2 regions of the Chitinimonas sp. JJ19 genome follow, and region 2 is predicted to be linked to the other one. Evidence: predicted binding sites of a transcription regulator. Region 2 holds the regulator's gene; the other holds the start of a gene.
What was found. The regulator FliA, encoded in region 2, starts transcription of late flagellar genes. The targets are predictions, from matches to a motif close to GCTAAAGNTNNNNNNNNNNCNGCCGATAAT.

Region 1: flgM (flagellar biosynthesis anti-sigma factor FlgM) is a predicted target of FliA. The motif match lies at 2,399-2,428, and genes of this name have one in related genera.

The regions. Positions count from the first base shown of each region.
Region 1 is NZ_JBAMDD010000004.1:106,597-110,806, forward strand. It holds gene tilS (tRNA lysidine(34) synthetase TilS) at 1-753, opposite strand, end outside; gene V7714_RS06490 (acetyl-CoA carboxylase carboxyltransferase subunit alpha) at 722-1,690, opposite strand; gene fliW (flagellar assembly protein FliW) at 1,883-2,311, opposite strand; gene flgM (flagellar biosynthesis anti-sigma factor FlgM) at 2,480-2,785, shown strand; gene V7714_RS06505 (flagella synthesis protein FlgN) at 2,878-3,360, shown strand; gene sugE (quaternary ammonium compound efflux SMR transporter SugE) at 3,518-3,838, shown strand; gene V7714_RS06515 (substrate-binding periplasmic protein) at 4,078-4,210, shown strand, end outside.
Region 2 is NZ_JBAMDD010000016.1:82,121-86,330, reverse strand. It holds gene flhF (flagellar biosynthesis protein FlhF) at 1-301, shown strand, start outside; gene V7714_RS17385 (MinD/ParA family ATP-binding protein) at 308-1,198, shown strand; gene V7714_RS17380 (RNA polymerase sigma factor FliA) at 1,534-2,280, shown strand; gene V7714_RS17375 (flagellar motor protein) at 2,356-3,096, shown strand; gene V7714_RS17370 (lysophospholipid acyltransferase family protein) at 3,225-3,968, shown strand; gene V7714_RS17365 (isoaspartyl peptidase/L-asparaginase family protein) at 3,980-4,210, shown strand, end outside.

The DNA.
Region 1 (4,210 bases), on a different contig from region 2:
CAGCGCATCCAACAGGCTGGCCGCCTCGGCAAAATGCCGCGCCGCCCGCGCCATGGCAGCCGGCGCACTTGGAAAACGTCCAAGCAATACCGGCATCACCTCCCGCCGCAGATAGTTGCGATCGTAATCACTGACCGCATTGCTCTCGTCCTCCACCCAGGCCAAGCCCAAGGTGCGCGCATAGGTCAGGAGCGCACTACGCGGCTCGTCCAGCAGAGGCCGCCAGATACGCCCGGTCACACCCAGGGGCCGCATGGCCGGCATACCCGCCGCCCCATGCACACCCGCCCCTCGCGCCAAACGGTACAGCACCGTCTCTGCCTGATCATCGCGATGGTGCGCCAGCAGCACCATGTCCACACCAAGGCCCGCATAGGCCGCATAACGGGCAGCACGCGCACGCGCCTCCAAGCCGTCACCGACAGCCTGGTTCAGATCAACACGGATATGGGAAAAATCGACTGCCAGCGCAGCACAGCGCTGATCACAATGCCGCAACCAGGCGTCGGCATTGGGGCTGATGCCATGGTGCACATGGAGCGCCTGCAGGGCCAGCGGTGCCGGCAGGCGCGCATCATCACGCAAGCGCGCCAGCAGGTGCAGCAGCACCGCAGAATCTAGTCCGCCCGAATAACCGAGCGCCAGACGCATGCCCTCAGGCCGCTTCGCCGCCGGCAGCGACAGATAACGCTGCAGCAGACGCTCGTAGAGCGCCTCCGCCTCAGCCTGCGGCGACTTCCTTGAATTTGCCATAGCTCATCAGCCGCTCGAAACGGTTCTCCAGCAACTTGTCTACCGGCTTGTCCTGCAGCGATTTCAAGGCATCCTGCAGCGCCTTGCGCAAGGTCAGCATCATGGCCTGCGGGTCGCGATGCGCACCACCCAGCGGCTCTGCCACCACCTTGTCGATCAAGCCCAATGTCTTGAGCCGGTTGGCGGTAATACCCAGCGTCTCGGCCGCCTCACTGGCTTTCTCGGCACTCTTCCACAGAATGGACGCACAGCCTTCGGGCGAGATCACCGAGTAAGTAGCGTATTGCAGCATCTGCACCACATCACCCACGGCAATGGCCAGCGCACCGCCCGAGCCCCCCTCGCCAATCACCGTGACGATCACCGGCACGCGCAGCTTGCTCATTTCGAACAGATTGCGGCCTATGGCCTCGGACTGCCCGCGCTCCTCGGCGCCGATGCCCGGATAGGCACCCGGGGTGTCGACAAAGGTAATCACCGGCAGGCCAAACTTCTCGGCCATGCGCATCAAGCGCAGGGCCTTGCGATACCCCTCAGGCCGGGGCATACCGAAGTTGCGCAGTATCTTTTCCTTGGTGTCGCGGCCCTTCTGCTGGCCAATCACCATCACCGACTGACCATTCAGCCGTGCCAGGCCGCCAACAATGGCGGCATCGTCCGCATAGGCACGATCACCATGCAGCTCTTCAAAATCGGTAAAGATTTCGCGGAGGTAATCCAGCGTATAGGGGCGCTGCGGATGGCGGGACACCTGAGAAATCTGCCAGGGCGAGAGCTTGGCGTAGATATTCTTGGTGAGCTCCTGGCTCTTCTTCTGCAGATGGTCAATCTCAACCGAGATGTCCACCGCAGAATCATCCTGCACAAAGCGCAGCTCTTCGATCTTGCTTTCGAGTTCGGCGATAGGCTGTTCGAAATCGAGGAAAGTGGTTTTCATGCCTGGGGTCTGTTCACGTCGCGCTGGGCGAGCATGCTCCGCTAGGGCCGACTAAGTTCGGCGAAATCGCGCCATTATGGCGAAACGCGGCAACCCCGCAAGATTGACATGCAACGGATTCGAGCAACCATCCGGCAAACACCATCACCCACAACGGTTGCGAACGTCCGCGAAAACACCGAAAAACCCGACCTACTCGTTAGTAAACACGATCTCAGCGCGTACGCCACTCTTCTGCACAGCCAGCCTGGAGGCCACATTGAGCACGATGGGCGACTGCGTATTCGCTTTTATTTCACCCACCTCACCGTCACGGCTCAGCGTCAGGAGCAACACCAACTCATCGGCCGGCGCCGATTTGCCTGCATGTTGTATCAGCGTCCGCTCCTCGTCCGTCAGCGTCAGCTGGTAGTGAAACCCCAGCAGGCTGGCATCCATCACGCTGAACACCACCTCAGCATCATCCAGGCACTGCAGCCACATCACCTTGGGCTCTGGCACGTCCTCATGCAGCAACTTGAAGCGTTTACAGCCCTCAAAGCCAGGTAGGCCCTGTGGAAAGGTGATCAAGGTGTCCTCATCGATTTCGATGGCACCGAAGCGCGGGGTAATTATTTGCATTCGTCGGCTCCCAAGCCTTCAGATTGCTAGGAATCTAGCCGAAATAACACTTAGCCGCCATGTTATGAAAAATTTGTTCATAATCCCGCTAAAGTTTCTCAAAGACCTGCCGATAAGCGCATTAACCACAGACAGGACTTGGCCAAAGTAGCCAACGAGAGGAATACCATGAAGATCGACAACTCGGGCAAGCCGCTAGGCTCCGTGCTATCGCGCTCAGAAGCGCGTACCAGCACCAAGGCCGAGAGTGGAGAAAGCGCCGGCGCCGAGCCTGGCCGCGATAGCGTTGAGATCAACGCCTTCAGCGCACGCCTGGCATCGCTGGAGTCCAACCTTGCCACCCAGCCCGTCATTGACGAGAGCAAGGTGGCCGAGATACGCCAGGCCATTGCCGAGGGCCGTTTCACCGTGCACGCCGATGCCATTGCCGACAAGCTGATGGCCAGCGTCAAGGAACTGCTGGGCAAGAACTGACGCAGGCAGCACAACACGGCATACTAGCTAGCGCCAGCCAACGGGCAACCGGTGGCTGGCGCTAATGCTTTTAACGGCCACGGAAACCGCCCATGTCCACATCGCCCCTGTTGAGTGCCATGCAAGCCGAGTTGAGCGAGCTGCAGCAGTTTGTCGCCTTGCTTGAACGCGAACAGCACGCACTCATACACAACACCCTGGCCGACCTCGAAGATATCGCCAAGCAAAAGGCCGGTCACGCCCAAGCACTGGAAGGCCAGGCCAAGGAACGCAAGCGCCTGTTCCAGGTCAACGGCGTCGAGCTCTCACCCGATCCGCCCCACCCGCTGGTGCGTGCAGCCTACCTGCCAGCCGAGCACCTGCCCCATCTGGCCGAATGCTGGTTGCAGCTGATACAAGCCGCCCGCCACGCCAGTGCGCTCAATCAGACCAATGGCAAGCTGATTGATACCCGCCAGCAGCAGAACCAGCAGTTGATGGCCCTGCTGCAAAGCAGCCAGGATTCCACCCTGTCTTACGATGCCTATGGCCAGCCCCGGCTGTCCCGGCCTGGCGGCTCGCTGGGCAAGGCCTGACGCCACTGCTCATAATATAATTCCATTCGTTTTCATGCACTTGCGATAATATTCGCACTCGCCAACATGGCATCCGCGCTTCATCGCAGCCCCAGGGACGACCCTGGCGGCCTCTAGCCAACTGGGGACGGCCCCTTATCCATACGGAGCCGCCATCATGGCCTGGATACTCCTTATCATCGCCGGCTTGCTGGAAATCGGCTGGGCCATAAGCCTCAAATACACCGAAGGCTTTACCCGTCTTTGGCCCAGCGTGGCCACCCTGGGCGCCATGGTCGCCAGCATTGCCCTGCTGGGACTTGCCGTCCGTACACTCCCCCTGGGTACGGCCTACGCAGTCTGGACTGGCATCGGGGCCGTCGGCACCGTCTTGCTGGGCATCGTACTGTTTGGCGAAGCAGCCACCATCGCTAGACTGGTCTGTGTCGCCATGATCGTGGCCGGCATAGTCGGCCTCAAACTCTTCAGCCCCGCCTAAGAGCCGCTGACAAAACCCAGCGTAGCGGTTCTGGCTAGGCGTGCATGCGCAGGCGCGAGCAGCAGACAGTACGTGGGTACGGCAAGCTCGCACAACAACGCTTGAAGGGTTTTGTTCGTGGCGCTAAGCGGCACCCGAACCTACATCGGCCGGGACCATCACCCGCGCATCCAGCGTTTTATATTCTTGTCTGTGCAGCGGCTATGCTGAAAAGCGCTCCCGGTAAAACGAGACCTTTCATGCCAGACTTCCGCCTAGTCCTGTTCGCCCTGCTGCCGCTCCCGCTATACGCGGCAGAACCGTTGCTGGTAGTGCGTGGCGAGGGCAACTACCCGCCTTATGAGATGGTGGTGGATGGCAAGCTCACCGGAG
Region 2 (4,210 bases):
GGTACGGCGCTACCATGGCGAAGGCCTGTCCGGCTGCATCTTTACCAAGACCGACGAGGCCTTTTCGCTAGGCAGCGGCCTGGATGTCATCGTGCGTTACAAGCTGCCGCTTTACTACATTACCAATGGCCAACGGGTGCCTGAAGACCTGCACGTGGCCAGTGGCCTATATCTGGTAGACAGGGTCTTCAAGACGCCGCCCGAAGCCCCGGCTTACCGGCTCAAGAACGAGGAGTACCCGCTGTTTCTGGGGGCGCAGCAACCGTCGCTGGACTTTTCCTGGCGAGAAGCCGCCGCCTGATGTGCCATGGATAGGCTCAACAATATCGTTACCACGGTAGCAGCCGACCAGGCAGCCAGCTTACGCAAGCTGGTAGGCGGGCCCGGTGGTCGGGCGGTGGCCCTTACCGGTGGCAGCGGCACGGGTGTAACCACGCTGGCGCTCAATCTGGCTGCCGCGATATCGGCACAGGATATGCGCGTCCTGCTGCTGGACGAGGACGATAGCCGGCACAATGCCATCAACCGCCTGCAACTGCGCCAGCGCTATGCCTTCGAGCATGCCGCCGGGCGCGAAGTCCGGCTGGATGAACTGCTGCTTTCCGCTCCCGGTTTCGAGCTGATGCCCATCAAGCTGTCCGCCCCCCTGGCAGGCCACCTGCCCCCCGGCCGCGCCAATCAATTGGCCGACGAATACGACTCCCTGGTCGCCCGCATAGACTGGGTGCTGGTAGATGCCCGCCCGGTTGCCGACGACAACGCGCCTGGCCTGGCCTTGTCGGCGGACGAGGTCATCGTCGTCATCACCCCCTCGGGTGAGTCGATCACGGCGGCCTATGCCGCCATCAAGCGCTTGCATACCGAGTATGGGCGCCGTGATTTCCGCCTGCTGGCCAACCGGGTACGTACGCTGGACACCGCCATGGCCCTGTTCAAGCGGGTCAAGGAAGTCGCTGGCCGCTATCTGGATGTCAAGATGAAGCTGGTCGGCTTTGTCCCCGAGGACGAACAACTGGCTCGTGCCGACAAGCTGGGCCAACCGGTAGCCCATGCCTTCCCGCAAAGCGAAGCCAGCATCGCCTTCGCCCAGCTAGCCGCCGCCATGCGGCGCTGGCCCCGCAAACCGGGCAGTGCCGATAGGGAGAACCTGCTCTACCGCGCACTGGATGTCAGCCGCCGTCTGAGCAGCCTGCGCTAGCACACCCCGCAAAACCATGTTGCCACGGCCGGATTGGTAGATAGGCCGTGCCACCAGCGCACACCGCCATCATCAAGCACCTCAATGACTTGCACATGGACCGCCACACCGCGCACGCCAAGCCGGTTGCCAGCCTCCCAGGCTTGTCGTAAGTTTCGTTCCAAAGGCACCCGCGCCAGCAAAGCCGGCGCTGGGCCTGGAGCCCATGAGGTGCCAGCCGGCTGCTCCATATAATTCAACAAAGCGCACGTCAGCTGTTAATCTTGGATTGCCACATTGGCAAACCGGCCAGCGTGGCGCATAAAGAAGCCATACCCTCCCACCTGATGTCGAGCATGCCCACGTCCCGCGCCATAGGTGCATATCAGAAACACGCCACCGATCCGGTGGAAGAGCGCGTCAACAACTTTGCCCCGCTGGTCAAAAAACTGGCCTACCACCTGGTTGCCAGGCTGCCAGCCAGCGTGGAAGTGGATGACCTGATACAGGCCGGACTGATCGGCCTGATGGATGCTGCCCGTAACTTCGACCCAACCGCAGGGGTGTTGTTCGAGACCTATGCCACCCAGCGCATACGTGGCGCCATGCTGGACGAACTGCGCGAGGCCGACTGGCTGCCAAGGCAGCTGCGCCGCTCCATGCGCGATATCGAGGCCGCGCTGGTCAAGCTGGAGCACAAGCTTGGGCGTGCCGCCAATGAGTCTGAAGTGGCAGATGCCATGAACCTGCCCCTGGCAGACTACCAGGAACTGCTGGCCGATTGCCGGGGCCACCAGCTGATCTATTACGACGACCACGACAGCGAAGACGACAGCCGCAGTGCGCTGGACGCCATGGCGGCAGACCACAAGTCCGACCCGCTGAATGAGATAGATGACAACGCCTTCCGGCAGGTGCTGATCGATGGCATAGCCAGCCTGCCAGAGCGGGAGAAAATGGTCATGGCCCTCTACTATGAGCAGGAGCTGAACCTCAAGGAAATCGGCGCCGTACTGAATGTCTCCGAATCACGCGTCTGCCAGTTGCACAGCCAGGCCGTCGCCCGTTTGCGTGTCAAGCTGCGCGATTGGACACAGAAGTAAGCATGGCGTCACCAAGCAAGGCGCAATCTGCTATAAACGGCAGCAAACCAGATCACACAGAGATTACCCGTACACATGGATAGACTGAGCATAATCGGTATCCTCCTCGGCATTGCGGCCATCGTTGGCGGACAGGTGCTGGAGGGCGGCCAGATTTCTTCGCTGCTGCAGGTCACCGCCCTGTTGATCGTCATGGGTGGCACCATGGGTGCGGTACTGCTGCAAAGCAACGCCGCCAGCTTTATCGGTGGTGTCAAGATGCTGCGCTGGGTCGTGGCACCACCCTTGGTAGAACTGGAACCCTGGGTCAAGTCCATGGTGTCCTGGAGCAACACCGCCCGCCGAGGCGGCCTGCTGGCACTTGAGACCCCCTTGATGAACGAGAAGGATCCCTTTATCAAGCGTGCCTTGCAAATGCTGGTCGACGGTGCGGAGCCCGAGGCCATACGGCATACCATGGAACTGGAAATCACTGCCTACGAAGAAAAACACCGCGCTGCTGCCAAGATCTGGGAATCGGCCGGCGGCTATGCACCCACCATAGGCATTCTGGGCGCCGTCATGGGCCTGATCCATGTCATGGAGAACCTGACCGACCCCGCCAAGCTGGGTTCAGGCATCGCGGTTGCCTTTGTCGCCACCATATACGGCGTGGGTTCGGCCAACCTGTTCTTCCTGCCCATAGGCAATAAGCTCAAGCAGGTGATCGCCAGCGAGGTCAAGCGGCGCGAACTGGTCACCGAAGGCCTGGTTGCCATCGCCCATGGCGAGAACCCGCGCATTATCGAGAGCAAGCTGCGCGGCTTCCTGGTCTAAGCCGTGCGGCGGCCCTGCCTCCCGCCCCGCCGTAAGGCCCAGCTCGCCCGCTTGGCGAGCGCGCCTAGGCCTGCCAGTTGCACACCTGGTCCAGGCCCAGGCTGGCTGGCCACACGGCTGGCTGCGTCATGATCGCCCTGTTGCGCCTGCTCTGGCGCGTACTGGCCATATTGGATTTCGTCTTCTATACCCCCGTGCTGCTGTTGCTGGCACAACTGCCGCACGGTCTTATCCGGCGCATCTATCCACCGTTCTTCCATGCCTGGTGCCGCGCCTTTGTCCGCGCCCTGGGGGTAGAGCTGCGTTTACACCAGCATTACCGTGGTCAACTGCCCCAGCACTATGTGCTGATTGCCAATCACCCTTCCGCCTTTGAGGATATCGGCATCCCGGCCCTGTTTCCTGTCCGCTCCTTGGCCAAGGCTGAGGTGGCCGATTGGTGGATAGTGGGCAGAGTTGCCGTTGGCGCAGGCACCTTGTTTGTCAAACGGGAATCGTCCGATTCGCGCAAAGCTGCTACCCAAGCGCTGATTGATGCCGCCCGCAGCGGTAGTTGCCTGGCGCTCTATCCCGAAGGTGGCTGCAAGGGCCGGCGCCTGGGTGGGCGCTTTTTCAGCGGCGCCTTTATCGCCAGCTTTGAGAGCGGCACACCCATCGTACCGGTGTTTCTGCACTACCAAGCCCAGGAGGCCTTCGAATGGGCCGACCAGCACCTTTTGTCGAAACTCTGGCAAATCGCCACGTCGCCCAATCCCCGGGCCGACTACCATGTATTTGAACCCATAGACCCCCGCAATTTCGACACCCCAGAGAGCATGAAGGACCATGCCTACCGGCTCTACCAAGGCTGGCAGAAGCGCTTTCTGGAATAACCGCCCCTGCCATGCCCATAGCCCTCGCCCTACACGGCGGCGCCGGCACCATACGCGCCGCCGACCTGACACCTGAACTGGAAGCCGAGCTGATAGCCGGCCTCAGCGCCGCGCTTGATAGTGGCCTGAGCATCCTGCACGCGGGTGGCGCAGCCCTGGATGCCGTACAGGCATCCGTCATCGCCCTCGAAGACAATCCCCTGTTCAACGCCGGCCGTGGCGCGGTGTTCAATGATCAGGGC